Regions from separate parts of the Paenibacillus sp. CF095 genome, predicted to be linked through region 4. Evidence: predicted binding sites of a transcription regulator. Region 4 holds the regulator's gene; each other region holds the start of a gene.
What was found. The regulator Rex, encoded in region 4, represses fermentation and respiration genes when NADH is low (regulators of the CRP and FNR family bind a similar motif). The targets are predictions, from matches to a motif close to TTGTGAAATATTTCACAA.

Region 1: the regulator Rex is predicted to act here: its motif matches at 5,408-5,425, upstream of nadA (quinolinate synthase NadA).
Region 2: the regulator Rex is predicted to act here: its motif matches at 1,372-1,389, upstream of nirB (nitrite reductase large subunit NirB).
Region 3: the regulator Rex is predicted to act here: its motif matches at 6,045-6,062, upstream of BLS69_RS21710 (formate/nitrite transporter family protein).

Annotation. Positions count from the first base shown of each region.
Region 1 is NZ_FMZN01000010.1:43,837-51,642, forward strand. Features, by position in the region: gene BLS69_RS30720 (VWA domain-containing protein) at 1-44, shown strand, start outside; gene BLS69_RS30725 (serine/threonine protein kinase) at 28-975, shown strand; gene tilS (tRNA lysidine(34) synthetase TilS) at 1,020-2,459, shown strand; gene hpt (hypoxanthine phosphoribosyltransferase) at 2,512-3,051, shown strand; gene ftsH (ATP-dependent zinc metalloprotease FtsH) at 3,152-5,197, shown strand; gene nadA (quinolinate synthase NadA) at 5,497-6,435, shown strand; gene nadB (L-aspartate oxidase) at 6,471-7,806, shown strand, end outside.
Region 2 is NZ_FMZN01000001.1:483,781-491,586, reverse strand. Features, by position in the region: gene BLS69_RS02120 (hypothetical protein) at 1-269, shown strand, start outside; gene BLS69_RS02115 (metal-dependent hydrolase) at 496-1,203, opposite strand; gene nirB (nitrite reductase large subunit NirB) at 1,479-3,908, shown strand; gene nirD (nitrite reductase small subunit NirD) at 3,967-4,293, shown strand; gene BLS69_RS02100 (formate/nitrite transporter family protein) at 4,343-5,125, shown strand; gene BLS69_RS02095 (YfbR-like 5'-deoxynucleotidase) at 5,410-6,039, shown strand; gene BLS69_RS02090 (response regulator transcription factor) at 6,040-6,849, opposite strand; gene BLS69_RS02085 (sensor histidine kinase) at 6,854-7,806, opposite strand, start outside.
Region 3 is NZ_FMZN01000002.1:544,802-552,607, reverse strand. Features, by position in the region: gene BLS69_RS21725 (class I SAM-dependent methyltransferase) at 40-954, opposite strand; gene BLS69_RS21720 (MFS transporter) at 1,165-2,388, opposite strand; gene BLS69_RS21715 (molybdopterin-containing oxidoreductase family protein) at 2,582-4,645, opposite strand; gene BLS69_RS21710 (formate/nitrite transporter family protein) at 5,085-5,936, opposite strand; gene BLS69_RS21705 (FAD-dependent oxidoreductase) at 6,313-7,674, opposite strand.
Region 4 is NZ_FMZN01000001.1:1,054,655-1,062,460, reverse strand. Features, by position in the region: gene BLS69_RS04780 (AAA family ATPase) at 1-1,368, opposite strand, end outside; gene BLS69_RS04775 (hypothetical protein) at 1,361-1,888, opposite strand; gene BLS69_RS04770 (cell wall elongation regulator TseB-like domain-containing protein) at 2,190-2,720, opposite strand; gene BLS69_RS04765 (amidohydrolase) at 2,760-4,067, opposite strand; gene BLS69_RS04760 (redox-sensing transcriptional repressor Rex) at 4,054-4,707, opposite strand; gene dinG (ATP-dependent DNA helicase DinG) at 4,926-7,787, opposite strand.

The sequences.
Region 1 (7,806 bases), on a different contig from region 4:
ATCGCATTGAAAGAGAAGGGATGCTCGGTGACAACGTTGTCTGACGCCTCTTTCCCGCCAGGAACAGTGGTTACAGGGAAATGGAATCGCAGTCGTTACACGATTCGGAAGCTACTGGGCAAAGGAGCTAATGGCATCGTTTTTCTTGTCCAACGGGGTGAAAATGGCAAACACTACGCGCTAAAAATGGGATTTGATCCGGTTGATCTGCAATCGGAAGTCAATGTGCTCAAATCTTTTCAACTACAGCGTAATCATGAGGCCCTTCGGCAGAGCGGCATTCCTTCCTATCTTAAAGATGTGGATGATTATGCCGTTCGTGGCCGGGATATTCCCTTTTATGTGATGCGTTACGTTAGAGGTGAGGCACTTCATCACTTCATTCGGCGTCAGGGGACAGACTGGACACTTCTGGTGGGACTTAGACTCTTGCAGAAGCTGGCACAATTACATCAGGCGGGATGGGTGTTTGGTGATCTCAAACCTCAGAATGTGTTGGTATCCGACTATGGGCAGGTGGAATTGATCGACTACGGCGGAGTTACGTCTATTGGTCGAAGCGTCAAACAGTTCACTGAATGGTATGATCGGGGCTTCTGGAATGCAGGCAGCCGTACGGCAGATGGTACCTATGATGTATTTGCATTTGCATTATTGTTGATTCATGTACTTGAAGCAGACGCGCTCAAGGCACTGGCAGCCGAAGGATTACCGCAACTGCGAAGTGTGAATCAGCTCGTAGCGCTGGTGGAGCGCAGTGAACGACTGGGTCCTTTTCGCAATTGGACGAATCAGGCTTTACGAGGTCAGTTTCGTGATGCAGGTCATGCGGCACAAGGGTGGAAGGAAATGATGGCACGCCCCACGCCTCTCCGCCGTCGTTCCAAAAGTACAACACCGCGCTGGCTCAAGAACGCATTTGCTGTATCTGTGATATTACTTATTGGAGTGCTCATCTATGCACTACTTTTTTGATCTGTGAGAGTGCATATACATAACGCAAGGAATGAGGAACAGGTATGGAGGCTTTACGCTGGAACATGCTGGTGAAGAACGTGCTGGATGCAGCGGAAGAGCATCAGTTATGGGTTCCCGGGGATCGGATTGTCGTCGCAGTATCGGGCGGGCCGGACTCGGTAGCTTTTTTGCATATCATGCACGAGATCAGCATGCGGCATGTCCCGCTTGAATTAATCTGTGCCCATGTACATCATGGTTTCCGGACCGAATCTGATGACGAAGCGGAGAAAATGATGGAACTGGCACAGCAGCTTGGTATTACATTTGAATGGACCAAGGCCGATGTACCTTCATATATGGAGCTGACGGGTCAAGGACCGCAGGAAGCAGCTCGCAACAAGCGATATGCCTTTTTGCACGAAGTGGCTTCCAAATATAATGCGGCAAGCATCGCTTTGGCACATCATGCGGATGATCAGGCGGAGACGGTCATGCTTCATTTGCTTCGTGGAACCGGCTTGTCGGGACTCTCAGGGATGAAGTTTAAAAGACGAGAAAAAAATGTGGAACTTATTCGTCCATGCCTTCGTATAAACAAGACAGACCTTGTAGAAGCTTGTAATACCCAGGGTTTTATGTATTTCAATGATGAGAGCAACGCCCTGCGTAAATATCGGCGTAATGCCATTCGCTTGGATGTGCTTCCTTTTTTGGGGCAGTATAATGGACAACTCACGCCGTCATTGAATCGGCTTGCCGAAATTGTGGGTGATGAAGACGATTTCATGGAGCAGAGTGCATATGACACATACAGGTGTCTAGTGCAGGTGAACGGCGGAAGGCAAACCTTTGAGGTGCCTTCCTTCTTGAAGTTACATGTCGCTTTACAACGAAGGTTGATTAAACTAATATTGAATTATCTGCCTTTGGACAGTGATTTTGTCGACTTTACCCGTATAGAAACCATTCGACGCAAGGTCATGGAGACCCATGTGACGACCTGGAGCCTGGATATAGGACAGACACTCGCCTGCACTCGGGAGTATAATCTGATTTCTTTTGGCATACGGACGGACGTACAGGATCAATCTTACGAGTATCGTCTTGCGCAATGGAGTGGAACTTATGAGCTTTCACTCACCCCAATTAACCGGCATATTCGGTTGATGACGGTGAGTCCCGAGGACTATCATGTACCGGAATCGGCGGATCAAGCCGCGTTTGATGCGGATCAACTGCTTATGCCGCTGGTTGTGCGTTCACGGTTACCTGGAGATACCATGAAAGTGATGGGATTAAACGGAAGCAAAAAGGTGAAAAATATTTTCATCGATGAGAAAATCCCCCCATCTGTCCGTCCACGTATTCCTGTGGTATGTGATGGAGCAGGTCATATCATCTGGTTACCGGGTGTTCGACGGTCCAATGTGGCTCCTGTCAGGGAGGGCACTTCCGCAATCCTGTACATGACTGTAGGCGATTCAGCGATTCAGGGGTAGTGGTTATGGTTCAGGTAAGGCTTTCATAGTATAACTTAGGAGGTTCGCACAGTTGCAGAACGACATTCAGGAAGTATTGATCAGTGAAGAAGAAATTCAGAGTAAAGTCAAGGAATTAGGCGCAACACTAAGTGCCGAATATGCAAATCGCAATCCTTTGGTCATTTGTGTGCTCAAGGGTGCGTTTATATTTATGGCTGATTTGGTTAAAAACATAACGGTACCTGTTGAAATGGATTTTATGGCGGTATCCAGTTACGGCGCTTCCACCAAGTCATCAGGTGTTGTCAAAATCATTAAGGATCTGGATGTATCCGTTGAAGGACGGGAAGTTCTGATTGTCGAAGATATTATCGACAGCGGACTTACACTCAGCTATCTGATTGAACTGCTAGAAAACCGCGGTGCCGAGTCGGTGCGTGTGGTTACGCTGTTCGACAAGCCTTCAGGTCGTAAAGTTGAGTTGGAAGCTCATTACACAGGCTTTGACATTCCTGACGCGTTCATCGTTGGTTACGGTTTGGATTTTGCGGAGAAGTACCGGAACCTGCCCTATATCGGGATTTTGAAGCCGGAAGTCTATAGTAGCTAATATCCTGCCCGACCCAAGCCTTGAGCTGTTCTTGGCTTCTGTTGAGAAGCCATGTCGGGCTATGTTAAAATAATTAAAGTGTCTCGAGAGGAGGTAGGGGATGAATCGGTTCATCCGGAATTCTGGTTTTTATTTGATTCTTTTTTTAGTTGTGGTGGGGATAGTCCAGTTCGTCAGCAATGGCGGCGAAGCCACCGATAATCCTAGATATGATCAGTTGCGTGCAGCGATCAAAGCCAACAATGTCTCTGAATTGACGGTTCAATTCAACGGTCAAACGTATCTCGTGACCGGTCAATACAAGAAGGCACCTGATGGCGCCAAATCAGAAAATTTCTCAACGTATATTCCTCCTACGGATGAGGCAATTAGTGAGCTTGTAGCTGCAAGTGAAACTAACAATTTCCAATATCATCAGGAGCCAATGAAAGGTGACAGCATCTGGTTGACGTTGCTGACTTCCTTTATTCCTTTGATCATTATGTTCCTGCTGTTCTTCTTCCTGTTTAATCAGGCTCAAGGCGGCGGCGGTAAAGTAATGAACTTTGGTAAAAGCCGTGCTCGTCTCTACAATGAAGAGAAGAAGCGGGTTACATTTGAAGATGTTGCGGGTGCTGACGAAGAGAAACAGGAACTTGTTGAGGTTGTAGACTTCCTCAAGGACCCTCGTAAATTCGCAGCAGTAGGTGCACGGATTCCTAAGGGCGTATTGCTCGTAGGTCCTCCAGGTACCGGTAAAACGTTGCTCGCTCGTGCCGTAGCCGGTGAAGCGGGTGTACCATTCTTCAGTATTTCAGGTTCCGACTTCGTTGAGATGTTTGTCGGTGTCGGTGCATCACGTGTACGTGATTTGTTTGAAAATGCGAAGAAAAATGCGCCATGTATCATCTTTATCGATGAGATTGATGCTGTAGGACGTCAGCGTGGTGCTGGTCTTGGTGGTGGTCACGATGAGCGTGAGCAAACACTCAACCAGTTGCTCGTTGAAATGGACGGTTTCGGAGCTAACGAAGGTATTATCATCGTAGCTGCAACGAACCGTGCAGATATTTTGGACCCTGCCTTGCTGCGTCCAGGACGTTTTGACCGTCAAATTACGGTTGACCGCCCTGATGTAAGAGGTCGTGAAGCTGTCCTGAAAGTACATTCCCGTAATAAACCACTGACCAAAGATGTGAAGATGGATATTATCGCGAAGCGTACAACAGGTTTCTCTGGTGCGGATTTGGAGAATCTCTTGAACGAAGCGGCATTGCTTGCAGCGCGTCGTAATCGTAAAGATATTTCCATGAAGGAAGTTGACGAAGCGATTGACCGTGTTATCGTTGGTACGGAGAAGAAAAGCCGTGTCATCAGTGATCGCGAGAAACGAATCGTTGCTTATCACGAAGCAGGTCATACCATTGTAGGATACTTCCTCGAACATGCTGATATGGTACATAAAGTGACCATTATTCCGCGCGGACGTGCGGGTGGATATGTAATCATGTTGCCAAAAGAAGACCGTATGCTGGTTACCAAGCAGGAATTGCTGGATAAAGTAACCGGACTTCTCGGGGGTCGTGTAGCTGAAGAATTGTTCATCGGAGAAATTGGTACTGGTGCATACAGTGACTTCCAGCAAGCGACAGGTATTGTTCGCAGCATGGTTATGGAATACGGTATGAGTGAGAAATTGGGACCTATGCAATTCGGAAGTTCACAAGGACAGGTATTCCTTGGTCGGGATATCGGTCATGAACAGAATTACTCGGATTCCATTGCTTACGAGATTGATCAGGAAATGCAACGCTTTATCAATGACTGTTATGAGAAGTGTAAAGACTTGCTTGTTAAACATTCAAAAGAGATGCACCTGATCGCTCAAACTTTGCTTGAGGTAGAGACTTTGGAAATGGATCAGATCAAGCAATTGATCGAAACAGGTTCTTTGACTCCAAAAGCAGAGAATGACAATGATGGTGAAGGCACACCAACTGAAGGCGGAGAGCCAATCATCGACAACATCGGAGATGTGCGTGTCCGTATTCAAGGTAAAGATGAAACGCCTGAGCCACCAGCCGGAGATATTCCAAACGAAGCTCCGAATCTGGAAAAGGGTAATAACAATAACCCGGATGATGGCGGAACTAAGCCAACGTCTTAATGCATAATACATCTGGCTAGGATAGCAGGTAAAATCAAGAGAGCCCTCGGGGCTCTCTTTTTTTATCCATTATTTTAAAAGAGGATAGATAAAGATAAACGGGAGTTAGATGGCGAACCAGTTAGCAAACAGGTGGTTACAGCACTGTTCCGGGCCTTTTTCATTTATTGACAGAGTCGTGAACGTTGTGTAAATTAGTTGTTAAACCGCTTGTGATTCGTTTCTCAAGCGAAGATAACGACTTAGGTTAGCCCACGAAACAGCGCATGACGCTGTCCCGATAAAGGAGAGGATCACAGGTGGAAGCTCTGGCTTTAGAGCGCAAGGCTGAGATGAACCGCGAGTTGCGTGCGCGGCTTATGGAGTTGAAGAAGGAACGTAATGCCATTATTCTTGCCCATTATTATCAACGTGACGAAGTACAGGAGGTTGCTGACTTCCGTGGAGATTCGTTTCTTTTAGCCCAGAAGGCAGCACAAACAGATGCGGATGTGATTGTTTTCTGTGGTGTTCATTTTATGGGTGAAAGCGCTAAAATTCTTGCGCCAAATAAAACAGTTATTATCCCGGACGAACGTGCGGGCTGCCCAATGGCAGATATGGTGAATGTGGATGGACTACGCAAATTGAAAGCACAACATCCTAATGCCAAGGTGGTTACGTATATCAATTCCTCGGCTGAGATCAAAGCAGAGACTGACATCTGTTGTACATCGGCGAACGCAGTCCGGGTTATTCAATCGGTGGATTCCGACGAAATTATCTGGGTACCGGATAAAAACCTGGGACATTATGTGCAGCAGCATACAGACAAGAAAATGATTATCTGGGAAGGTTATTGCAACACTCACGATATGCTTACAGTCAAAGATGTGGTGGAGATGAGAGCCAAGCATCCGAATGCAGAGTTTGTTGTCCATCCAGAGTGTCGCCCTGAGGTTGTAGAAATGGGTGATTTTGTAGGCAGCACAACAGCTATTCTGGAGTATTGCAAAAATTCATCAGCGAAGGAATTTATCGTAGGTACCGAAGATGGTACAGGATATCAGCTTCGTCTGGATAGTCCGGATAAACAGTTTCACTTTGCTACCAAGTTCCTCGTATGTCCCAACATGAAGGTGAACAACTTGAAGAAACTGGTGAAATGCCTGGAAACGATGAAGCCGCAAATCTACGTGCCACCGGCCGTTGCCGACAAAGCCAGAGAATCACTAGAGCGCATGTTGTTGGTAAAGTAGGATGCGCTACTCTTGCTCCAAGACAGGTGAATAACATGATACCGCAATATTTAGTTGATTTTGATCTGTCTGCGCTACCCATGGTAGAGACGGATGTACTGGTTATAGGCTCAGGGATTGCTGGTTTGTTTACTGCCATTAAGGCAAGTGAACAACAACGTGTGTTAATGATCACGAAGAAGTCATTACTTGAAAGTAACACCAGATATGCGCAGGGGGGCATCGCTGCGGTTATTGCTGAGGATGATTCACCTGCTTACCACTTGCAGGATACACTTGTAGCAGGAGCGGGCTTATGCCGCTCCGAAGCGGTAGAGGCATTGGTGAATGAGGGTCCGGACGGAGTGAAGGAACTGATTCGTTTGGGTACTTTATTTGATCTGGAGAACGGCGAGTTGGCGTTGACGCAGGAAGGTGCGCATAGCCACCGCCGTATTTTGCATGCCAACGGAGATGCAACAGGATATGAGATTGTACGTGCGCTTGCGGTCGAAGTGAATGAACATCCCGGAATTGAAGTATGGGATGAGCATTTTGTTATTGACCTGATTACAGATCGAGGGGAATGCATTGGCGCTCTGGTTCAGAAGGATGACGGATCGCAAGTGTTCGTGAAGGCACAGGCCACTGTGCTCTGCTCTGGTGGGGCAGGACAACTGTACCGATACACGACGAATCCGGATGTAGCTACTGCCGATGGTGTAGCCATGGCCTATCGGGCTGGGGCTATTGTTCGTGACATGGAATTTATCCAATTCCACCCCACCTCTCTTTGTTACCCGGGGGCCCCGCGTTTCCTTGTGTCAGAAGCCGTACGCGGCGAAGGGGCATATTTGCGCAATGTGAAGGGCGAGCGCTTTATGGATCGTTATCATGCCCAGCTTGAACTGGCCCCACGCGATATCGTGGCACGAGCGATTGTTAGTGAGATGGAGTCCACCAACAGTACCTTTGTGTACTTGGACATTACGCATGAACAACCAGAGATGATCAAGCATCGGTTCCCTACCATATATGAGACTTGTATGCGTTATGGATTGGACATGACAACGGACTGGATTCCCGTTGCACCTGCTGCCCATTACATGATGGGTGGAGTGAAAACGGATCTTAGTGGAGAGAGCAGCATCTCCCGGTTATTTGCTTGTGGTGAGGTGTCTTCTACAGGAGTGCACGGAGCTAATCGCCTGGCAAGTAACTCTTTATCAGAAGCGATTGTATTTGGGCGGAGAATTGTTGATCGTATTCAATCTCTTCCTCCGCTTGGTTTATTACAAGTAAGAGGGGCTGCGCCTTCATCTGTAGAGATGAATAACAAGATCAATAAGATCACGGAAGAGCAAAAGCCGGTATCCGAAAGACGTTTACGAC
Region 2 (7,806 bases), 570 kb from region 4:
CTGCTAATACCCTCCTTAATGGAAGCCTTAAAGGGAAAAATCTCGAACTGATTGTAGCAGCGCTATTGGTGAGCGGAAAGTTGAGAGTGGATGCTGTCACGTTGTTTCGTGAGGCTACATTGGTTGTAGAATTGGTTGGTCAATATAAAACACTTCAAAAGGTCACACCCTCCAATTCAGACAAACTGGTACAATTCCTGGATGAAACTGGCGGCGATATGACGCTTAATGATGTTATACAGGCATTTCAACAGAGAATTAATTCTTAGTGGCCAAGAAATGAGGTGGATGTCATGTCCGAGTTTGACGGAATCGGATTTGCCGAGCTATTAATTGTGCTTATTCTTGTTGTTTTATTTGCATTTGGCTCTTCTGATCTTGACGGTTTATCAAGCACGCCAACAACGAGTTGACCCCCATAATCCTCTCATGGCTTACAGGTAAAAGAACAAAAAAATGAAATACCAGTCCTTAGACAGGACTGGTATTTGGTCATTACAGAAATAGCGGCGAGAATGCAATCCAGGCCAAAATAAGGGTAAGCACAATGCAGACATTCTCTACAACGGCCCCACGCTTGGTCCCTGTACTCATCAGATTCACCCGTATGCGCCACTTGAGCGGTGGTAACGGACGAATCCCCCGATTGGTTAGTGAATCGGCCAACAGATGCATCGCATATGCCGTGCCTCCCGCTACCCAGATCTCCGGTCCCTGCTGCTGGGTCGTGCTGTAAAGTAAGCCGGCCCATATTGCAGTTCCATATAAGGTATGCGTCAATCCCCTATGAGTTAGCGTGGTGCACAGCATAAGCAGGCTACCTGCAATCAGATTCCACGGGGCAAATGCGTGACCGTAGAACACCAGCCCGAGTCCAATCGCAAACATCAACACTTTGCGAAGCGACCGCGAAGGCAGGAATGACACGAGCGCAATGAGGATCGCAAGCAACAGGTTCCATGGTTTAGCATGAACATAGAAGTACACAAATACAGCTGTGGGCAACAGAATCGTCTGTAACAACCTGATCAGACTGTTAGGCAAGGCTCTGGATACCAGCAGCGAATTTGGCTCATCAATGTCAGGCAATAACGAACCAATCAGTGCAACCGTAACTGCCGGCGCTGTCACTGGCATACCGGCCAACTGCAGAACAGAAAGTGACACGCCTGTCCCGATAATAAGGTGGGATCTTCCCATCATGATGCAAAAACGTCCTTTCGAAGAAATCGGGAACAATACGGCCCAGTTCCGATTTTACAACGAAAACAAAATAAGAACAATAGTTCGCATTTCTTATTTGTATGAAAATAAATATAAATTTCTGTGATGGGGCTCACACTATTATATTTATGACTCTTCTATCTTTATTAGTGAATTAAATCACATAAACTGTCGTCAACTACTTGTATAATTTCAAATATAAACCACTAAAATTGTTGGTAATGTACAGCGTCTATCCAAGGAGGCATACACACATGAACGGAAAAAAAGAGAAACTCGTTATCATAGGTAACGGAATGGCAGGAATCAGTACCGTTGAGCAAATTTTAAAATTAACTACGCGATTTGATATTACTGTTTTTGGCACAGAGCCCTACCCTAACTACAACCGCATTATGTTGTCCTATGTATTGGAAGGAAGCAAAACACTGGATGACATCGTACTGAATGATCTCCACTGGTATCAGGATTATGGTATTACCCTCCATACAGGAACAACCGTAACCCGAATTGATTCGGATACCCATGAAGTTGTGACTGAAGATGGAACTCGCGTTCCTTATGACAAAATCATCATTGCGACTGGCTCCAATTCCTTTATTCTCCCAGTACCTGGACATGACAAAGAAGGTGTTGTCGGTTTCCGTGATATCGCCGATTGCAATGTCATGCTCGATGCCGCTAAACAGTACAAAAGAGCGGCCGTTATCGGGGGCGGACTGCTAGGCCTTGAAGCTGCCAAAGGTTTGGTACAACTTGGCATGGAAGTTACCGTAGTGCACTTGATGCAGGATCTGATGGAGCGTCAGCTTGATCCACAAGCTTCAGCCATGTTGAAAGCAGAACTCGAACGTCAGGGTATCCGGTTCAAGATGGGTGCGCAGACTTCCGAACTGCTGGGCGGCGAACGCGTTGAAGGGATACGTTTTGCAGATGATACGGTTCTGAATGTTGATTTTGTGGTCATGGCTGTAGGCATCAAACCCAATACGGCTGTAGCCCGCGAAAGCGGTATGGAAGTGAACCGGGGTATTGTCGTGAATGACTATATGCAGACTTCACTTGAGAATGTGTACTCGGTCGGGGAATGTACAGAGCACCGCGGGGTATGTTACGGCCTCGTTGCCCCATTGTTCGAGCAAGGTATGATTCTGGCGAAACATATCTGCGGGGTTGAAACGGCTCCGTATGAAGGTTCCGTAGTATCCACGAAATTGAAAATTTCGGGTGTGGACGTGTTTTCAACTGGTGAATTCATCGACAGCCCAGAGCACACCGTCATTTCGCACAAAGATGACTGGAAACGGACTTACAAAAAAATTCTGCTTCGTGATAATAAAATGGTCGGCGCTGTTCTCTTCGGTGACATTACGGATTCTGCCGAATTGCAGAAACTGATTAAAAATCAAACCGAAATGACCGAAGAATTGTATGGCTCACTCATGGGTACAGGCTGCGGCGGTCATAAGAAAGCAACCTCTGTTGAAACGATGCCCGAGGACGAGATCGTCTGTGGATGTAACGGGGTAACCAAAGGAACCATTGTTGATGTCATTACAAACCAGGGCCTTACCACTGTAGATGAAATCAAAGCTTGTACCGGTGCAACCCGCTCTTGTGGTGGGTGTAAACCAGTTGTGGAACAGATTCTGCAATATGTACTTGGTGACAGTTTCAGTACTGGAGCCAAACAGGGCATCTGCGGATGTACTTCCATGGGACGGGATGAGATTGTAGCCGAGATTCGTGCAAAAGGATTACAAACGACCAAAGAGGTCATGAATGTACTGGGTTGGAGTCAACCTGAAGGTTGTTCCAAATGTCGTCCGGCGATCAACTACTACCTTGGCATGATTGCACCAGACACACACGAAGATGAGAAAGAATCCCGTTTTGTTAACGAACGGATGAACGCAAATATTCAAAAGGATGGAACGTATACGGTTGTACCTCGGATGTATGGCGGGGTGACTACACCAGCGGACCTCAAACGTATCGCTGACGTTTCAGTCAAATATGATGTGAAAGCAGTCAAAGTGACTGGCGGTCAGCGTCTCGACTTGATTGGTGTCAAAAAAGAAGATCTGACCAAAGTCTGGGCTGAACTGGATATGCCTTCAGGTTATGCATACGCCAAATCGCTGCGTACGGTCAAAACATGTGTCGGCTCCCAATTCTGCCGATTCGGTACACAGGATTCCATGGCTATGGGCGCTCGCATTGAACGAAAATTCGAACGTCTGGATCTGCCAGCCAAGTTTAAATATGCTGTCAACGGTTGTCCGCGAAACTGTGCAGAGGCATGTACCAAAGATATCGGTATCGTTGGTAACGACGGAGGCTGGGAAATCTTCATCGGTGGTAACGGCGGTATTAAAGCTAGACTGGCTGATTCCTTATGCAAAGTGAAAACGGATGACGAGTTGATTGAACTGTGCGGAGCCATCATGCAATATTATCGCGAGACAGGTAACTATCTGGAACGGACGTCCGAGTGGGTGGAACGCATGGGTCTGGAGCATATTCGTTCGGTTGTCGTGGATAACCTGGAGGAACGCAAATCGTTGATGCAACGAATTGAATTTGCACTTGAGCATGTTGAAGAACCTTGGCAAAAAGCGATTCGCAATAAAGAAGGCCAAAGCAAAATGTTCCATGGTATCGAAGTATCGGCTCGTCCATAAGTAAGCTCGCAAGATTAATGCTGCCGGAATGTTAAATATAGATAAGGAGTGGTTTAAGATGACGACAAAACAATCAGGCACCTACTTCCCTGCCGGAGTAGTTGAAGAATTCCTGCCACGAATCGGAAGAGTAGTTGAAATTAAGGATCATCAGCTTGCTGTCTTTCGTGCATCGGATGGTACCATCTTCGCTGCAGATAATCACAACCCCCACCCTAAAGGTGGACCGCTGGCTGAAGGCATCGTGTCCGGGCATTATCTGTACGATCCGCTGTATGATTGGAAAATCGACCTGACTACCGGTCTTGTGCAAGCACCGGACAACGGTCAAGTACAGATGTATCCGGTGAAGGTAGAGAACGGCCAGGTCTGGATTGAAATATAGCTCCATTGAAACGTTCAAAGATTGATGCAAAATAATGGGGGAAACCGTGATGTATACACCAAGTGTTGAGGGAATTATTGAAGCTGCGGTTAAAAAACGGGATCAAATGAACGCAAGCCTGCCACGTTATATGGTTGCTGCCTTAATGGCTGGTGCCTATGTAGGGCTTGGCATCGTTCTGATCTTCAGTATTGGTGCTCCGCTCCTTGCGGCACAGTCACCACTGCAAACCATGTTGATGGGCATGTCCTTCGGACTTGCCCTCACGCTGGTCATCTTTGCCGGATCGGAATTGTTTACAGGTAACAATATGTTCTTCACCATGAGTACGCTGGCTGGCCGAACCACAGTGAACGAAACGCTGAAGAACTGGGGGCTCGTCTTTGTTGGTAACCTGCTCGGCGCAATTCTATTAAGTCTACTCATTGTCGGTAGCGGTCTGTTCAAAACGGCCACACCGGAACATCTGCTGTTTGTCGTCTCTGCCAAAAAGATGGCGGCGCCCGTGTCTGAGTTGTTCTTCCGAGGCATTCTGTGTAACTGGCTCGTCTGTCTGGCGATCTGGATGGCAGCTCGCTCCAAAGAAGATATCGCCAAACTTGTTCTTATCTGGTGGTGTCTGTACGCATTTATCGCAAGTGGTTATGAGCACAGTGTTGCCAATATGACTTTGCTCTCTTTATCCTGGTTGCTGCCAAACCACCCGGATACAATCACGATGGCAGGTTGGTTCCATAACATGATTCCGGTAACGCTTGGTAATATCATCGGCGGTGCCCTCTTTGTTGGAATGGCGTACTGGTATACTTCTCCGGTACGTAAAAAATCATAATTTTTGATTTAACTGCACTTATGTAGCGCTAGAGCACAACATCTCCACACTGAAGCCACGATGGATGCCGAACTCACGTTCAATCACACATCGTGGCTTTTTATTGTTTGTCGTTAAGCTACTACCCTCTCGTACGTTTCCCTTTCACCCTCTCGTCCTTCTATAGAGAATTAAAACTTCATTTTACTTTTGTCGCTATACGCGTTAATCCACAGTTGACATAACTGGCGTATAGTCGATGGATACTCACACTTATATTCAACCAGCAAAGGATGAACGCTTATATGGGAATCCATACGTACTTCAGGTCACTGAATGATCTTGAACGTATTATTCGCACACCTGGCAAATTCAAATTCGAAGAACACAGCGTATCCGCCCATTCCTGGAAAGTCGTACAGTACGCCAAAACGCTCGCAGATATTGAGGAGCAACATGGAACCACAATCGATTGGAAGAAGTTATACGAAATTACCAGCAGTCATGATTATGGCGAAATCTTCATCGGTGATATCAAAACACCAGTCAAACATTATTCACTGGAGCTGCGTTCGATGCTGCAGAAGGTGGAAGAAGGTATGGTTGAACATTTTATTAATGAAAATATTCCTGAAGAGTTCCAGCCTATTTTCCGCAGACAGCTGCGTGAAGGCAAAGACCAATCGGTCGAAGGACTGATTCTCGAAGTCGCAGACAAGATGGATCAAGTATATGAAGCCTTTGCTGAGCTCCAACGTGGCAATACGGAGAAAGAATTTATCGTTATGTACCGTTATGCGTTGGTCAAAATCAAAAATATCGACCTCCACTGTGTGCAGTATTTCCTGGAACAGATTCTCCCCGACATGATCGATGAAGGTATCCGCTCCCCGTTTGATATTCGCAAAATAACCGAAGAAGCTCTGGCCCAGTAATCAGCTCAAGTCAACATGGTTCTCATCATCCATGGACAGGGCTTTTTTTCGTTCCTGCAATTGCAGTCGGTACTCGCTAGGGTACATGCCCGTTTTGTTTTTGAAAATCCGGCCGAAATAGTGGGAATCACTATACCCTACCGCTCCACCAATGGTCTTGATATCCATATTCTCGTGCGTGACGAGCATACGCTTCGCTTCATTAATCCGCAGACCTGTCATATATTTCAGCGGAGTCTCGCCCGTTACTTTCTTAAAACACTTTCCCAGATAGTCCACACTAAAATGCATCTGTCCTGCCATGTCCTGGAGTGTAATCTCATGCATGTAATTCTGCTTCAAATACAACTTAACGGCCTCTGCGATATCCTCCGGCTTCACCTGTTCATCCAGCACGGCACTGACATGGGCAAGCGAATCCACAGCGCTCCCAAGCTTCAATTCCATCGCATCCAGCAGTGTCCGAAGCTGTTCTTCCGATAATGGTTTGAGCAGATAATCCTCCACCTTGTAACTGATCGCCTGCCGCGCATATTCGAATTCATGATAACCACTCAGAATGACAATTTTCACATGCGGATAGGCAAAATACAGATGTTTGGCGAGTTCCAATCCATTCATTACCGGCATCTGTATATCCGTTACAACCAGATCAGGTACGGAATGTTCAATGAGCTGTAACGCTTCCTGACCGTTCCGCGCTTCACCAATCACCTCAAACCGGGTGTCCAACTCTCTGAATTTGCGTGAGACATTCCGGCGAATCAGGGCTTCATCTTCCACAATAATCGTTCTGTATTTGATTGTCATGGGTTCAGTCATGCTCCTTTCCAATGGAACCACCTATGGTAATCTGGACACCGCCGGAAGGCTTGTTCCTAATCTGCATGCGGGCTGCCGTGCCATACCATAATTTCAATCGGACCCATATATTCTTGAGTCCCATTCCGTTAATTTCAAGGTCAGGCATACGCTCCCACTCCTGTGATTGTTCGATGTAATGCATGATCTTGGCAAGTGCTTCGGGTTCCATGCCAGGCCCGTTGTCTTCCACGTGGATCTGCCAGGTCTGCTGTTCCGCATCCATATCTCCAGTAATATTCAGTTTCCATGGCGGGGTATCACCCAGTCCATATTTCATGGCATTTTCGAGTAGTGGTTGTACCATCAGCATCGGAACCTGGATAAGCTGCATCTCTTCCGGAATATGAAACTCGTAGTGTAGATCATCCTCAAACCTAATCTTCGTACACTCCAGATATCGCTCACAATAATCCAATTCTTGAGACAGTGGAACCCCACTCTTTCCCGGAGTAGAAATATAACGCAGCATAGACGCAATATTGGCGCAGAACGCGACAATCTGCTCATTCATGCTTTCTTCCGCCATGATGCTAATATTTGTGATGTTGTTATAGAGAAAATGCGGGTTCATCTGGGATTGCAGCGCCAGTAATCTCGCTTCTGTCTCCTGAGATTTCATCGCCAGCCTGTCCTGAAACGATTGCACAAGCTGTTGATTCAGCCGGATAAACGTATCATTTAGCTCATCCATCTCCCGGATAGAACCGGGATGCTCCAGCTTGAACAACTGACCGGAATCCTGACCCGATACCAGATCATTCTCACCCGTTTTCTGAATAATGCGCTGCAAGCGATGTAGCGGCAATGTAACCCGTTTGGAGATTAGATACGAGAGAACCAGAATCAGCATGAGAGTAGCTAACGTCGCACCGATAAACATCACAGCCATCCGGTTGAGACTCG
Region 3 (7,806 bases), on a different contig from region 4:
AATGCGGGCTATTAGGTGACCATACATGCCCGGATTGATTTATTTTTTTACTGCGTGAATGAAATGTATCGTTTCAAATGCCCTTAGATAATCGATTCGATTCTGGAAAAACTGTTCCTGAATCGCCTCCGGAGTCAGATGCTCATAGATAAGCAACCCCGCTTCATCAAGCAAAGCCTCCATCTCCGCATATGCGTACCCGGATTGCATCGGCTCACCACCCATTGCAGCCAATTTAACCATATTTTCAACCCGATTAAACATTCCTTTTTCCTCAAAAAGATGCTCATCTGCATAATCCAGAACTATAGAGCTTCCGGTTGGCAGGTTCGCAAACACATGACGAATCACGTTAAACAGATCATTTTTGGGCAAATAATACGAAACACCCAGGAGACTAGCCAACGTCTTCCGTTTCTTCAAACCTTCAAGAGTCAAGCTGTCATTCGAAAGCTCACGCGTAAAATCCATGGGTACAAAGTGGAGATTGTCCGGAATAGTTAGCTCGACCTGATTCAGCCGCTCCTTCTTGAATTGCTGTGTAGCCGGATAATCTACTTCAATGATATCCAGCGTGTCCTCCAATTCCGGATGCCTCATAGCAAACGTATCCATCCCGGCGCCAAGAATGACTACCTGCTTCAATCCCAACGCGACTTCATGCAAAAGTACATGCTCACAGTAAGCGGCCCGAGCCAGAGTTATCGGAGATAACTGTACCTGGGTAATCCATTTTAGAACCTTTTCCGGGTCGTCCTTGAGCTGGTGAGCCATATCCGGGTTGAAAAAATGAATGCCTCTAACCATGTTATTGCTGATATCTGAAAACTCTTGAGGAGTGATAAGCGCACTGGCTATAAAATCATTGAAAATAAGAGGTGTATCATATTGGCAATGATAGGCTCGGCCAAAAGCCGAAATCAAAGATGTAATACTGGATTCATTTTGCTTCATACCTATTCCTCCCGTACAAACAAAAATAAGATTCCCCCTGGCCAGGAGAACCTTAGTATATACGAAGAGATTTAATATGTAAATTATAGCACAAAAAGCTTTTTTTGTCAATACAAATCAACGGGATGATCTGACAGGTTAAAGTAGCATTCTTTTCTCCTCCACTAAAACCTGTCCTCTCCCTTCATCATACGATTCAGCCAACAAAGGCTAGGCGTCCATCCCATACTCCTTCACTTCACGATTACGGTTCAACACCGCATGCAGCACAAAACCAAGTACCGCAATAGCTGCTGTGCCTGTTGCCAGCCACGCTACCGGAATAAGTCCCTGTTTGTCATACATGACCCCCATCGCATAGGGCCCGATAACCCGGCCAACCGCGCCGATTCCACCCGATATCCCGATGTAAAAAGGTGCTGCCCTGCCGGCATGCTCGGAGATAAATGCAGGTGTTGCAGGGGAGATCAACATCTCCCCAAACGTGGCAAGTACCATTGCAAGCACCATGCCTGGATAGCTGTACATGGTAATCATGACAATGTAGGCCATGCCATAGAATACCGCACTCGCCGTCATCTGGGCAGTGGAGGTACGGGCCATGGTCCGTTTCACCCAGCTGGTAAAAGGTTGGCCCACAAAGATCAGCACCCCGTTCAGGGTCCAGAGCAGACCGTACATTCTTTTTTCCATACCCTCAGAAATGATATATGGGGACACACCTGTGTTCCAGATGGAATTGCCGAATAACAGGAACAGCACGCCCAAGCTCATAAACAGATATAATCGGGTATTGCCCAGCAGAGCCCAGACGCCCGGCCCATCGGAAACGGTTTTGCGTTTGGTCAGATGCACTTCCCCCTGATCCGGTTCGACTCGCGACAGATAATACCAGAAGAATATCGCAAATCCGGCTGAGGTCACTCCGTTCAGTACAAAGCTGAGGTGATAGGAAAAGTCAGCCAGGAAACCACTCAGCGCCGTACCAATCGCCACCCCGATATTGTTCGCCACATAGATAATATTGAATAATTCACCGCGTCGCTCCGCAAACCTGAAGCCAATAAAGGCCTGAATCGCTGGCAGCGACAATGAACTGAACAGACCAATCCAACCCATCGCACATATAAATACGACCCAGTACGCGCTAATCCACGGCAGCGCAAACAAACCTAACGCATTAAGCGCCAGTGAGCCAATGATCAGCTTCTTCACGCCCACCCGGTGATACAACGAACCTCCGAGCAACTGTCCGAAGATGCCACCCAGGGACTGAATGAGGATTACAAAACCCGCGTTGGCCATCGTTCGTCCAAGCTCATCAAACACATACATGGTGGTCAGCGGCCACATCAAGGCACTGCCTGTTGCGTTAACCAGACTTGCTAATAAAAATATTCTCACTTCTTTTGGATAGTTATCCAGCCATCTCATCATCGTTAATTCATTCTCCTTAGTACCTCTGCACAAACAAATAACCATAAAAAATAGACCTTTGCCCTGACGGCATAACCATAACCAGCCAGAGCGAAGGTTTTATGAAGTGTCACATGTATTGCTCTTTAGATCCTGCTCAAGTTTTATCCTTTGTTCATCTTACCTCAAAAAAATCATGCTGCAAGCACACTCATTGACGCTTCACTTCGACAGTGGCCGAGAAGAAGGTCGCCCCGTTACCCATGTCAGACAATCTGTTGGACGTGAGCGAATTGGCTCGCTGCTTCTTGCCATCACCATCCCACCATAAACCTTGGCTGATGACGGTTCCCGGCAGCATAGCTTCACTCACCTTGGCGGTAAGTTCGATGCGCCCACGATCATTCCATACGACCACTGCATCTCCATCCTCCACGTTTCTGCGGGCAGCGTCCTCGGGGTGCATTTGCAATAGAGGCATCTTTTCCAAACGTTGATGTTTGGCTGAATTACCAAAGGTGGAGTTCAGGAAATTATGGTTTGGCGGCGATAGGAACATCAATGGATACGTATCGGCAGGTCCAGCCGGATTCTCCCCATCATATCCTTCAACCAGAGCGCTATAGGTAGGGAGCGGCGGAAGACCTCGCTGTTCCATCGTCTCCGAATATAATTCAATTTTGCCTGAAGGTGTGGGTAGCTGATCCAGAAACGCAGCATGTGGCGACATATCCAGTTTCACGAATCGGTGTTCCTTCAGTCCCTCCAACGTGACTCCATTCATGTAGGGGTTGCCTGTGCCCTGAAGTGCGTCCACAATCATCTGTTCCGGTGTTTCTCCGAAGATTGCAGGATCGTACCCCATAGCCTGCCCAAGCAGTGAGAACAGTTCCACATTGCTCTTGCTCTCCCCAATCGGTGCAATCACCGGCTCTTGCAGATGAACGTACTGATGCCAATAAGAGGTGTACAGGTCCGTCGCTTCAAATGAAGATGTGGCTGGCAAGACGATATCTGCATATTTGGCCGTATCCGTCATGAACAGATCATGTACAACCGTGAACAGATCCTCCCGTGCAAAACCTCGCTCCACCCGCTCGGTATCCGGTGCCACCACCAGTGGATTGCTGCAGTAAACCATCATAGCCCGGATTGGCTGCTCTGCTTCCAGCAACGCTTCACCAATCCGGTTCATGTTCACCACTCGCGGCTCCGAATTCTGCCGCAGTTCCGGACGTTCGAGCGCGTCGCTATTCGTGCTCGCGTAGCTGTTGGTGCGAACAGCACCGCCACCTTGCTTCAGCCATTGCCCTGTGATGGCAGGCAGACATGCAACGCTACGCACGTTCATTCCCCCATTATCATGGTGCTGGAGGCCATTGCCGATGTGAATATGGGCTGCCTGTGCGTTGCCGTATAGTTCGGCCAGCTTCACAATGGTTTCCTCCGGCACGCCCGTAACGCGTGCAACACGTTCAGGGGTGTAACTGCGGACATGATCACGTAGTGCCTCATGACCTATCGTATACTTTTGCATAAACGCTTCATCCGTTAGTCCCCGTTCGAACAGCACATGCATCAAACCCAGCGCCAGTGCGCTATCCGTGCCCGGATACAAAGGAATAAACCAGTCGCCCCACTGTGCGGTACGATTGCGATGAACGTCGATTACGACGATCTTGGCGCCTTTCTTACGGGCTTTCTCCGCTAAAACGACCTGATGCATATTCGTACTGACGATATTACCGCCCCATACCAGGATGAGATCCGCATGCTCCGTATCTTCCGGCACCGTACCCCGGTTGGCGCCCATCGTATATTTCCAGCCGGTATTTCCAGCGGAGTTACAGATCGTCTGCTCCAGTACACTCGCACCAAGCGCATTGAAGAAACGCCGATCCATGCCGTCTACGCCGAGAATACCCATGTTACCGTAAAAGCTGTAGGGCAGGATGCTCTCCGGGCCGTAGGTTTCGGACAATGCAGTGAATTTGGTCGTAATCTCGCGAATCGCTTCATCCCAACTGATTCGTTCGAACTTGCCCTCACCTTTGGCTCCTACACGTTTCATCGGATATTGTAGACGCTCGGGGTGATACACCCGCTCAGTCATATTCCTAACTTTATTACAGATGGCACCCTTGGTTATCGGATGATCCGGATTGCCTGCCACCTTCACAATTTTACCGTTCTCTTTATGTAATAACAGACCACAAGTGTCCGGACAGTCGAGCGGGCACACCGCCGCAAATATACCATTCTCCTGATCGATCATCGTAAGGCTCCCCTCTTTAAAAGCTATCCCTATATCATATCTTCTTCGAGGTTAGCGCGTAAAGAGAACAGTATGTTTTTGCTTCATATTCGCCGCTATAGCGGCTTTAAATTATTTTCAAAAAAATGTTTTTGAGTTTGATTCAACTTCAGAATTCAGGGGTAAATTAAAAATAAGGCATTAGGCTAGTGTTTCCCCACTTCCTCCTCATGCCATATCATGGACCACTCCCGAAATTCGCCATGAACAGGTTTCGTTCCCCCGAACCTTGTCATGGCGAATTTATTTTGGTTAAAATCCACAAGGATCTCTTACCAAAAAACGATCCCTACCTGCTCCATCACAGCATATTCGCCATGAACCGAGCAAGACCAGAATCGTCTTTACTTCTACATGAATGTTCCATTTCGCGTGTATACATACGTGTATATATGCCCCGCTACGCCTGCTTGCTCCACATCGCTCTGACTTCCGTCTCCACAGCTTCGATCGACGTTGCTACCTCCGGTTTCACTTTCGGCTCAGCTTGGCGCAGGTACACCACCCAATAGGCTGCAGCTACAAACAGAGCACCTCCAGTCAGATTCCCGAGCCATACCGGAATGAAATTCATCACATATTGGCCCCACGAATAATGTCCTTCGAAGATTGCCGCCGGGATGAGAAACATATTGGCCACAACGTGCTGGAATCCAATCGCCACAAATGCCATCGTTGGAAACCAAATGCCCAGTACCTTGCCACTCATCGTATCGGATGCATAAGATAACCACACGGCCAACGCCACGAGCCAGTTACAGCCGATGCCAGAGATGAAAGCTTGCAGGAAGCCGTCATGCAGCTTATGCCCAGCCATATCCACCACTTTCGCCAGATATACACCCTCTCCGGTCAGACCAAGCACATGTCCAAACGCGTATGCGACAAACAAAGCTCCAACAAAGTTACCCATCGTTACTAAGGTTAGATTTTTCAACATATTACCTACGGATAACTTTCGAGCAATCGTCGCGAGTGGAACTGCCATCATATTTCCCGTTAGCAACTCGCCACCACCGATGAGTACCAAGATTAGTCCCACCGGGAACACTGCTGCACCAATCAGATTAACCAGACTTCCCCACTCAGCAGGAGCAGATGCAATTACCCGAATATCCAGTAGAAAACCCAGCGCAATAAAAGCCCCTGCCAGAAAACTAAGCACCAGTACAGAAGACACCGGATATTGAGCCTTCTTCATACCTGTTTGCGCCGTATATTGTGCAACCTCAAGAGGTGTTTTTGCTGCCATATCATTCATCCTCTCCTTCATTGTTCATCGTTTGGGAAAACGACCTGAATTTCATTGTTTATGTGTTGAATGCCATATCTCAATTGTATATTGGTACAACGTGAAACTTTGTGTAAATTATCACAATGTTATTCAAAAATATGCTTTAAGAGCGTCTTTAAATAGTTAAGTCAGCAAAAGTATAGTAAAGCCTTTTATAGCTAAAAAACCAAAAAAAAGACTGACGATATACTCGCCAGTCTTCTTTTTCCTTTATAATCGTCCGCCTTGTTTCGTAATCCTGGCAGTTAGTGTACACCTCATATTTACGGACAAGCATGACTTATCTTTGTATGGCGTTTATCATGCTCGCTGTTCAACCATCTATTCTGCTTGCTTACACCATTGCTGGTTCTTTTACTTCTACCGGTGGCAGTGCTTGCAGACCAGCCGTGTTCAGGAAGTTCCATGGTTTGTTGTAATGTGGCTGGAAGAAAAAGTCGATGAAGGCCAGCTCATCTACGGTCATGTTGTTTTGGATGCAGACCGAGATCGTATTAATCGATTGGGTCAGATCAACCTGAGACATCACCTGTGCTCCAACGATCCGACGAGTAGCCTGCTCATATACCACTTTAAGCAACAGTTTCTCAGCGGTTGGCATGAACTCCGGACGGTAGCTGTCTTCCAGTAAGACAGCTTCCACAATCAAACCTTCGTCAGCAGCAGACATTTCCGTCATTCCTGTACCTGCGATATTTTGCTCATAAATTTTGATACCGGATGTTCCTTGTGTACCCATGTATGGTGTCGTAGGACGAACCAGGTTGCGGGCTACAAGTGTACCCATCCGTACGGCGTTGGTTGCCAGCGGAATGTAAGATGCTTTGCCTGTTGGGTTGTAATGAATAGCACAGCTGTCACCCGCAGCGAAGATGTCTTTTTGACTGGTTTGCATATATTTATCCACGATGATTGCGCCGTTTGGCAGCATATCCACTTGGCCTTTGAGCAGCTCTGTATTTGGACGGAAACCAATGCACAGAATAACCAGATCGGTTTCAAACTCTCCTTTGGACGTGATCACTTTAGTCACTTTGCCATTTTCACCAGTAAACTTCTGTACCGTTTGACCAAGAGCCAGCTTGATGCCGCGTCCAGTCAACGTATCTTCGATCGCATCCGTGAACTCAGGGTCCAGGTATTTGTTCAAAATCCGGTCCACACTGTCGATCAGGGTAACTTCTTTACCGTTCATTTGAAAAGCTTCCACCAGTTCAACGCCGATATATCCCGCACCTACAACGGTAACACGTTTGGCATCTTTGGCTTTTTCAATAATGGTGTTGGAATGATTGTAGTTTTTGCAAAGTAAAATGTTATCCATCTCGATGCCTTCAAGCTGCGGAACGACAGGCCATGAACCCGTTGTCACGATCAGTTTATCAAACGTATCTTCAAATTCTTCCCCGGTTTGCAGGTTTTTAGCCCGAAGGGTATGACCCTTGGCATCAACTGCTGTAACTTCATGAAGCATCTTTGTCTCAACACCAAGCTCTGCCAGTTGATTAGGCGAAGAATAGAACAAACCGTCAGGGTCTTTCACAACCCCACCTACGTAGAGCGCAATGCCACAAGATAGGAAGGAGATATTGTCATTGCGCTCATACACGGTGATGGTAGCATCCGGGTACAATTTGGCGGTATTTACGATGGCTGCGGTCCCTGCGTGTGTACATCCGATAACTGCGATTTTCATTAAAAGTTCCTCCTCGAAATATATAAATGAGTTTGAATATAACGTTATTTCGGTTGTGAAATATTTCACTTCTTATTCGAAACTGTGTATGTGATTTATTTCACTTTATACACTCATTATAATGTGATCTTT
Region 4 (7,806 bases):
CATCAGTTCTTGCAGAATTAATTTATTCTCTCGCATCAGTTCCTCGGTTGTGACCATATCCATGTTCACAATCCCAAGTGAAGTCAACCCCGAAGCCATCATGGTCTGTACCACATTGGTTGCCTGATCAAAGTCATTGCGTGACCCTGTGGAACGACCACCGTAGTACATTTCCTCCGCAGCTGCTCCTCCGAGTGCAATCATAATCTGCTCTTCCAGGAAGCGCTTCGTATAGAGGAACTGTTCCTGTTGCGGGTTATGACGTACATATCCCAGCGCCTGTCCACGCGGACTAAGTGCCACCTGACTAACACTGCCTGGACGAACAAGTTCTGCCATAATGGCATGTCCCAATTCATGAATGGCGACCCTTTTCTTCTCTTCCACACTGGACTCACGGTCTGTCTTCTCACCCATCATGACTTTATCAATAGCTAGGGACAAGTGCCGCTGTTCGATGTTCAACAGCCCGTCCCGCATGGCGTATATTGCTGCTTCGTTCATCACACTTTCGAGCTGTGCACCGGAGAAACCATACGATTCTTCAGCTGTTTTCTCCAGATTAACTTCCTTCATCAGAGGTTTATTCACCGCATGCAGTTCCAGAATATGCTTTCTGCCCTTTTTGTCAGGCAAGTCCACTTGAATGTGGCGGTCAAAACGTCCCGGTCGCGTCAGGGCGCTATCCAGCATCTCTTTGCGGTTTGTTGCAGCGATAACAAGGATTCTTGGCGTATCAGAAGAATAGATTCCATCCATTTCAGTCAGGAGTTGATTCAAGGTCTGATCATATTCACGCTGTTGACCACCTTCACGTTTACCCCCAATGACATCAATTTCATCGATAAAGATAATAGCGTTTTCCTTATTTTCCTTGGTGGCACGGGTTCTTGCGTCCTTGAACAAATCCCGAATTCTGCTGGCACCCACACCAACATACATTTCCACGAACTCACTACCCGATGCTGCTACAAAAACAGAATCGGTGTAATGGGCAGCAGCCTTGGCCATCAACGTTTTCCCTGTCCCTGGAGGGCCCGTCAGCAAGATCCCTTTTAACGGACGAATCCCGAACTTCCGAATTTCTTCATGTTTGATGAGAAAGTCAAGCGCTTCACGCAATTCCTGCTTGGCACTGTCCTGTCCGCCAATTTCTTCAAAAGTAAGCTTGGAAGGTCCTTTTTTCTTCCGTTTACGTTCCTGTGCAGCGCCTACTGTAATTCCGCCACGCATTTGCATCATGAACAGCAAAGCTCCGACAAACACCGCTGCAATCAGAATCGGAACAATATTAACACCAGTAAAAGCAAGAAAAATAATCAATACGGGAAAAAATCCGATGGCAACTTCTTTTGTCCACTTAGGCATTAGGCCACACTCCTATCTGACCGGGCACACGCGGCAGAATAATAAACTTGCTGGCATCTCCGTCTCTGAGACTGACATATACATTGTTGTCATCCATCGCTGTATTTACCTTAATTCCATTCGTCGCCATCTTTGACAACGTTGGTGTAATCTCGGTGTATTGCTTGTTCTCCATCGCCTGAGCTACGGTAAACATCGCATCACCCCACCAACTTTCCAGTGCTTCACTGGAATGATCCACAACATCCAACTTTAGTGAACGTGTTCCAATTAACGTCTGTCCTTCTTTGTGAATATATTGTACCAGTCTGCCCAAATCAACATCAGGTTGCAGATCCAGTTTCAATTGTACGTCATTGCGGTTAATAGTTAATTGAACGTCATTGACTCCATCGTACTGGGTAACCATCTTTTCAATCGGATTCTGCACGGCCACCTGACGATATACAAACCAACCTCCAAACAACACAACGGCTGAAATGACGGCAGTTAAAGCAATAGGCAATACTTTTAGCTTCAAGTGAATTACCCCTCCCAGATTTTGGCCTAACCTACTGGCTTATTGGTATATACGAATATGTGCACATTGACTCCTGCGAGAATTTCGACAGGATTATTTGTTTTTGAATGTAACTTTGAGTACATATCTGAGTATATCACATCGTATATACATTTTCGAAGGCGAAAATATGAATAAATTATTAATTTTAACTATTTAAATCAAAAATGTTTACAGACAACACAAAGAACCGGTTCAGTCGGATTTCCGTCTGCCGGTTCTTTCATTTCTCTAATTCTCTAGTTATGTCACTCTATTTGTTCTAGCTGTTCGGGAGTGTGTAGACCAGGTCCACCTGTTCTCCGTTGCTAAAACGATAAAAGCGATAGTGGTTATGCGTACCGTCTTTATAATACACTTGCCACACATATATTCCATTCACAACTCCGGGCATGATTCGCTTAATCTCGCCGGCAGGAACTTCAGAACTGAAGCGATTGCGGATCTGCGCTTCGGACATGCCATTCTGCAGCAGCTCACTGTGTACAGCGTTTGCACCCTTAGCCGGTTGATTGTTTGCATCGAATTTAACCCAGACCATAACATCCTGGTTATCCTTATTTTTACCGATCAGTGTCCAGTAGATGTTGTCAGAGCCTTCTTTGTCTCCCCAGATGTACTTGCGCAATTCATCATAGGATGTAATGCCCAGTTGCTTCTGTGCTGCTTGTATGGCGAGCGCTTCTTCCTTACGTTGGTCCTGTGTGACATAGACGTAATAACGCTGAAGTCCAAACAGAATCAGAACCAGTGCAAGCAGCGAAATCCATATCCACTTCTTTTTTTTCTTCAAAAGCCGAACTTCCTTTCCCTATGATGCTCTGTCCTGCAATTAACGAGCAAGCAGACCATCAAATGCCAATTGAGACTCACGCAAAATGCGCTCTTCATCCAGCGTCAGACATTCGCCGTGTTTCACCACTTGTTTCCCATCCACCCATACGTGCTCTACATCTTTGGCAGAAGCCGAGTAGATGGTATGCGAGATCAGGTCTGTATGTGGATAGAAATGTGCCTGTTCAATGTCCAAAGCGATAAAATCAGCCTTCATGCCAACCTGGAGTGCTCCGGTATTGTTCAAGAAGATGGATTTGGCACCGTATGACGTTCCGAGGAGTAACGCTTCGCCTGCTGGCACTGCCGTCGGGTCACCAGATACACCTTTGTGGATCAATGCAGCCAGTCTCATTTCCTCGAACATATCCAGGTTGTTGTTGCTTGCCGGTCCGTCTGTTCCGAGTGACACGGTAACTCCTGCTTTCAGTAACGCAGGAACCCGCGCAACACCGGAAGCGAGTTTCAGGTTACTTCCCGGGTTATGGGATACAGCCACATCATGACGGGCCAAAATTTCAATCTCTTCGTCATTCAGATGCACCGCATGTGCAACCAGGGATGGACGGGAGAAAAAGCCCAGTTTCTCCAGATGTGCCACAGGACGCAGTCCATAATCAGCCACGTTCTGCTCCACTTCACGAAGCGTTTCAGACATATGTGTATGGAGAGGAAGGTTCAGGTCGTTCGCAACCTGCACAAGCTTCTCTATGTAGTCAGGAGGGCATGTATATGGTGCATGTGGCGAGATTACGGTTGTAATGCGACCATCTGCCTGTCCATTCCACTCACGTGCAAACGCTGCCGACTCCTCCAGCTTCCGCAGTTGCTCTTCTTCCGAGCACAGCCCGATTACACCACGTGCCAGTGCTGCTCTAACGCCTGATTGCTCCACAACTTTGGCAACTTGATCCATGTGATCGTACATGTCCAGGAAAGCTGTAGTTCCGCCTTTCAACATTTCAAGCACCGATAGGGAAGTTCCCCAATATACATCTTCTGAAGTCATTTTCGCTTCCATCGGCCACATTTTTTCCTGCAACCATACTTGCAACGCAAGATCGTCTCCGTGCCCTCTGAGCAACGACATTGCTGCATGACCATGCGTATTGATCAGACCCGGCAGGAAGAACAGTCCTTTTCCATCCACTTTGGTACAATTTTTGTCTCCATCCGGCAATGTCTCACCAATATGCACAATCTTGTCATCCTCGACAACCATGTATCCTTGAACCACGTTCCATGTTGTGCCGCCTTCATTAACGGCAAATTTGCCGTTGTGAATTACCCATCTATTTGTTGTCATCTTCCTCGTCGTCCTTTCCAGTCTCCAAGTAATAGGCCAAACTAAGCAGATCCGTTGTAAAGTCAGCATGGTGAATGCGGATATGCGGCGGTGTTTTTAGAATTGTTGGTGCAAAATTAAGGATCGCTTCAATTCCTGATTCAATAAGCTGATCCGCAACATTTTGGGCTTCCGTATCCGGAACCGTGATAATACCGATGCGGATGTTTTCCGTTTTAACCGCTTCCGTCAATTCATTCATTGGTTTTACCGTCAAACTGTTGATTTGGCTACCAATTTTCGGTCCATATGCATCAAATACAGCAACAATCTTCATGTTGTCTTTCAGATATGCGTTGTAGTTGGACAAGGCTTGACCGAGATTACCCGCGCCTACCAGAGCTACATTAATTTGCTGATCGATTTTGAGAATGTGACGAATTTTCTCAATCAAATAAGATACATCATACCCGATCCCTTTACGACCAAAATCACCGAAGTAAGCCAGGTCTTTACGAATTTGGGCCGGATTCAGATCCAGCCTCTGTCCAAGCTCTTGAGAAGAAACAGTAGCCACCTCACGCTGATGCAACTCGTTCAAATAACGCAAGTATACAGGCAGACGGCGTACCACCGCTTCCGAAATTTTATCCGATTTCATTCTTGCTCCCCCTTACCAAGGCCACGATAAAATAATAGATGAAAAGATGAGCATCCTGTATAAACTCAAAGATAAACGTGACATTTTATACAGAATGCTCCTTGTAATTTAGGTTATAAGTTCTTACGTGCAACTGCTTTAATCGGATACGGAAATATCTAATAAAGTTTAACGCCAAACGATAGTGTCATGCAATGATATAACGAACAAAACAACCATTATTTTTGTTCATTAGCAGGTTTTTCCAACCACTCGGTAATTCGTGGAACCATCTGCTCCGTGAGCATGTGTTCCATTTTGGGACCAGGTAAAGAATATAAAAAGAATTTACCATAGTACGCTTCAATCACCCGTGTATCATAAACAATGACAATTCCTCTGTCCTTCGCTGTACGCACCAACCGGCCAAATCCCTGCTTGAAACGAATGACCGCTTGCGGCACGGACAGTTTCATGAACGGATTTTTCTTCTGTTCCTGAAGCAGCTCACTCTTGGCTTCCACCAACGGATGATTCGGTGGCTGGAAAGGCAGTCGCACAATAGCGAGACAGGTTAGCGCCTCTCCCGGGATATCTACACCCTCCCAGAAGCTGCTTGTACCCAGAAGTACCGTAGCTTTGGCATCTTGGAACCTGCGAGTCAGCTTGGAGCGGCTTCCACTGTCAACGCCTTGCCCAAGCAACGAGATGTCGTTACCAGACAGTGCTTCCTTCAGCGGATCATAGACCTGTCGCAACATCTTGTATGAAGTAAACAGAACCATCATGCGTCCACGCGTGGCAATTGCCGTCTCTGCGAGTGATCGCACCAGCATATTAACAAAGTGCGCATCACCCACACTGCCCTTCACACTCGGGAAATCACGCGGAATCACCAGAAGTGCCTGATCGCGATAGTTGAAAGGTGATGGCAGCATCGAAGTTAACAACCGATTATTCTCGGAAGCTTCCTGCAAGCCAAGTTGTTCAATCATGAACTGGAATGACTTATCTACCGAAAGCGTAGCCGATGTAAGTACAACACTTTTCTTTTTATCAAAAAATAAATCCTTAAGTTGTGCACTGACATCTACAGGTACAGCATACAGCTGAAGAGATTTACTTCGGAACTGACCACTGGCTTCCATCCAGTACACCGTTTTGGCATCATCCATACGCATGAAGAAACGTAGATTCTCCTTCAATGTGGTCAGATCTTTCAGCAATCCTGTAATGTCCGTGATCAGACTATCCGATTGATAATCATCCTGATCCTCTTTCACCTCAAGCAGCAATTTGTCCCCTTTGCGAACCAAATCGCCCAGAGTCACATAGATCTGGTTCTCCAGATCCTGCAACTCCTGCCATTTTGCAGGTTTCTGAGAAGCTTTCAGACGCAGTGAAAATTGCCCCGTCTCTCCCGGTGAAGCATCACTTCGTTCAGGCAACAAACCGAACAAGGCATCGCTCATACGATCCCACAGTTCCTTGACCTCAACAGCCAGCGGGAACATCTGATCCACCATGGAGCCCCATTGAACCGAATTTTCATGCCCGGATAACTGGGAACGAAGCATAGGCAGCTGACCATTACGACTGTCTTTAAACAGGCGGGTCAGTGTATGAACCAAGGTGAAATATTTCATATGCATTCCAAGATGTTTACCAGCGACATCCTCCAAATGATGTGCCTCATCGATCACAAGACTCTCATAGGCTGGCAGCAGCTGATGCGCGGCTTTCACATCCGTAAATAATTTGGAGTGATTGGTGATTACAATATCAGACAACCCGGCCTCATGTTTGGCACGATGGTAGAAACATTTGCGGAACCATGGACATGATCTTCCCAGACAGGACTCGGATTCGCTCTGTACCGTCTCCCAGAAGTCCCCTCCGCGTCCGCTAAGGTTAAGTTCCTCATCATCTCCGGTTTCGGTCTGCGTGAGCCAGACAATCATCTGAGCAGCTGTGAAATAATCCTCTTTGGGTGTAGCGAATTCACGTTTATTGATTTTGTGTTCAAATTTGCGCAGGCACAGGTAATGTCCACGTCCTTTGAATACAGCAGCCTTAAACGGGAACGGAACCACTTGAGTCAGCATCGGAATGTCCCGCTCTCTCAATTGCTCCTGCAGATTGATCGTATGCGTGCTGACCATAACTTTCTGTTCCTGCTTCACACTTTCGTAAATAGCAGGCAAGAGATAACCCAGAGATTTACCGGTGCCTGTTCCTGCTTCGATCAAGAGATGTTTCTCTTCATCCAGGGCTTGCCTTACACTGCTGAACATCTGAGTCTGCGCTTCACGCTCTTCGTAATGATCCAGCGTATCCTTCAGGTTCTCCCGAACCTGGTCCATAAACTGTTCGAAGCTTACACCATCAAGGGGGTTAGCCTCCCGCTCATCGCGTGGTGCACCAATATCGGTCCAATCACTTACATTAAGAGCAAGCTGACGATAATAGGTATGTCCGTCCAGATCCTGAATCGGCTCTGCTTCCTTCTCACTGCGCATTCCGTCCAAGAACCAGCCCAAGTCACTGTCTTCTGGTGCAAACAGGTCACTGAGGCGCTGAATCGTTATGAGCGGTAATTCCTTTAACTCATCCAGGCACTTGAGCAGCACATAGGCTGTCGCCAGTGCATCACTGTCTGCCTGGTGAGGGCGATCATGTTGAAATCCAAATTCGGAAGACACATAACCGAGTTGATAAGAACCCAGTGATGGGAATGTGATCTTCAGAAAATCAATCGTGTCCAGAATGCGGCCAGTGAACGGCAAATAACCGCAACGGTCAAGAGCATTCTGCAAAAAGTGAAAATCAAAAGCGACGTTGTGTCCAACAAGCACCACATCATTAAGTAGCGGAACCATCTCCATCATCATCTCTTCGAGTGAAGGAGCGTCCGCGACATCTGCATCGGTAATACCCGTCAACCCCGAAATAAACGGGGGAATCGGTACACCAGGGTTCACATAAGAACTATATATTTGAGTTATGCTGTAGTCATGATCTATGATGGCAAGTCCGGCCTGTATAATCTCACCGTCGGACTGCGTGCCGGTTGTTTCGAAATCCAATACGGCAAATTTCATTGCAATGTACGGTCCCTTC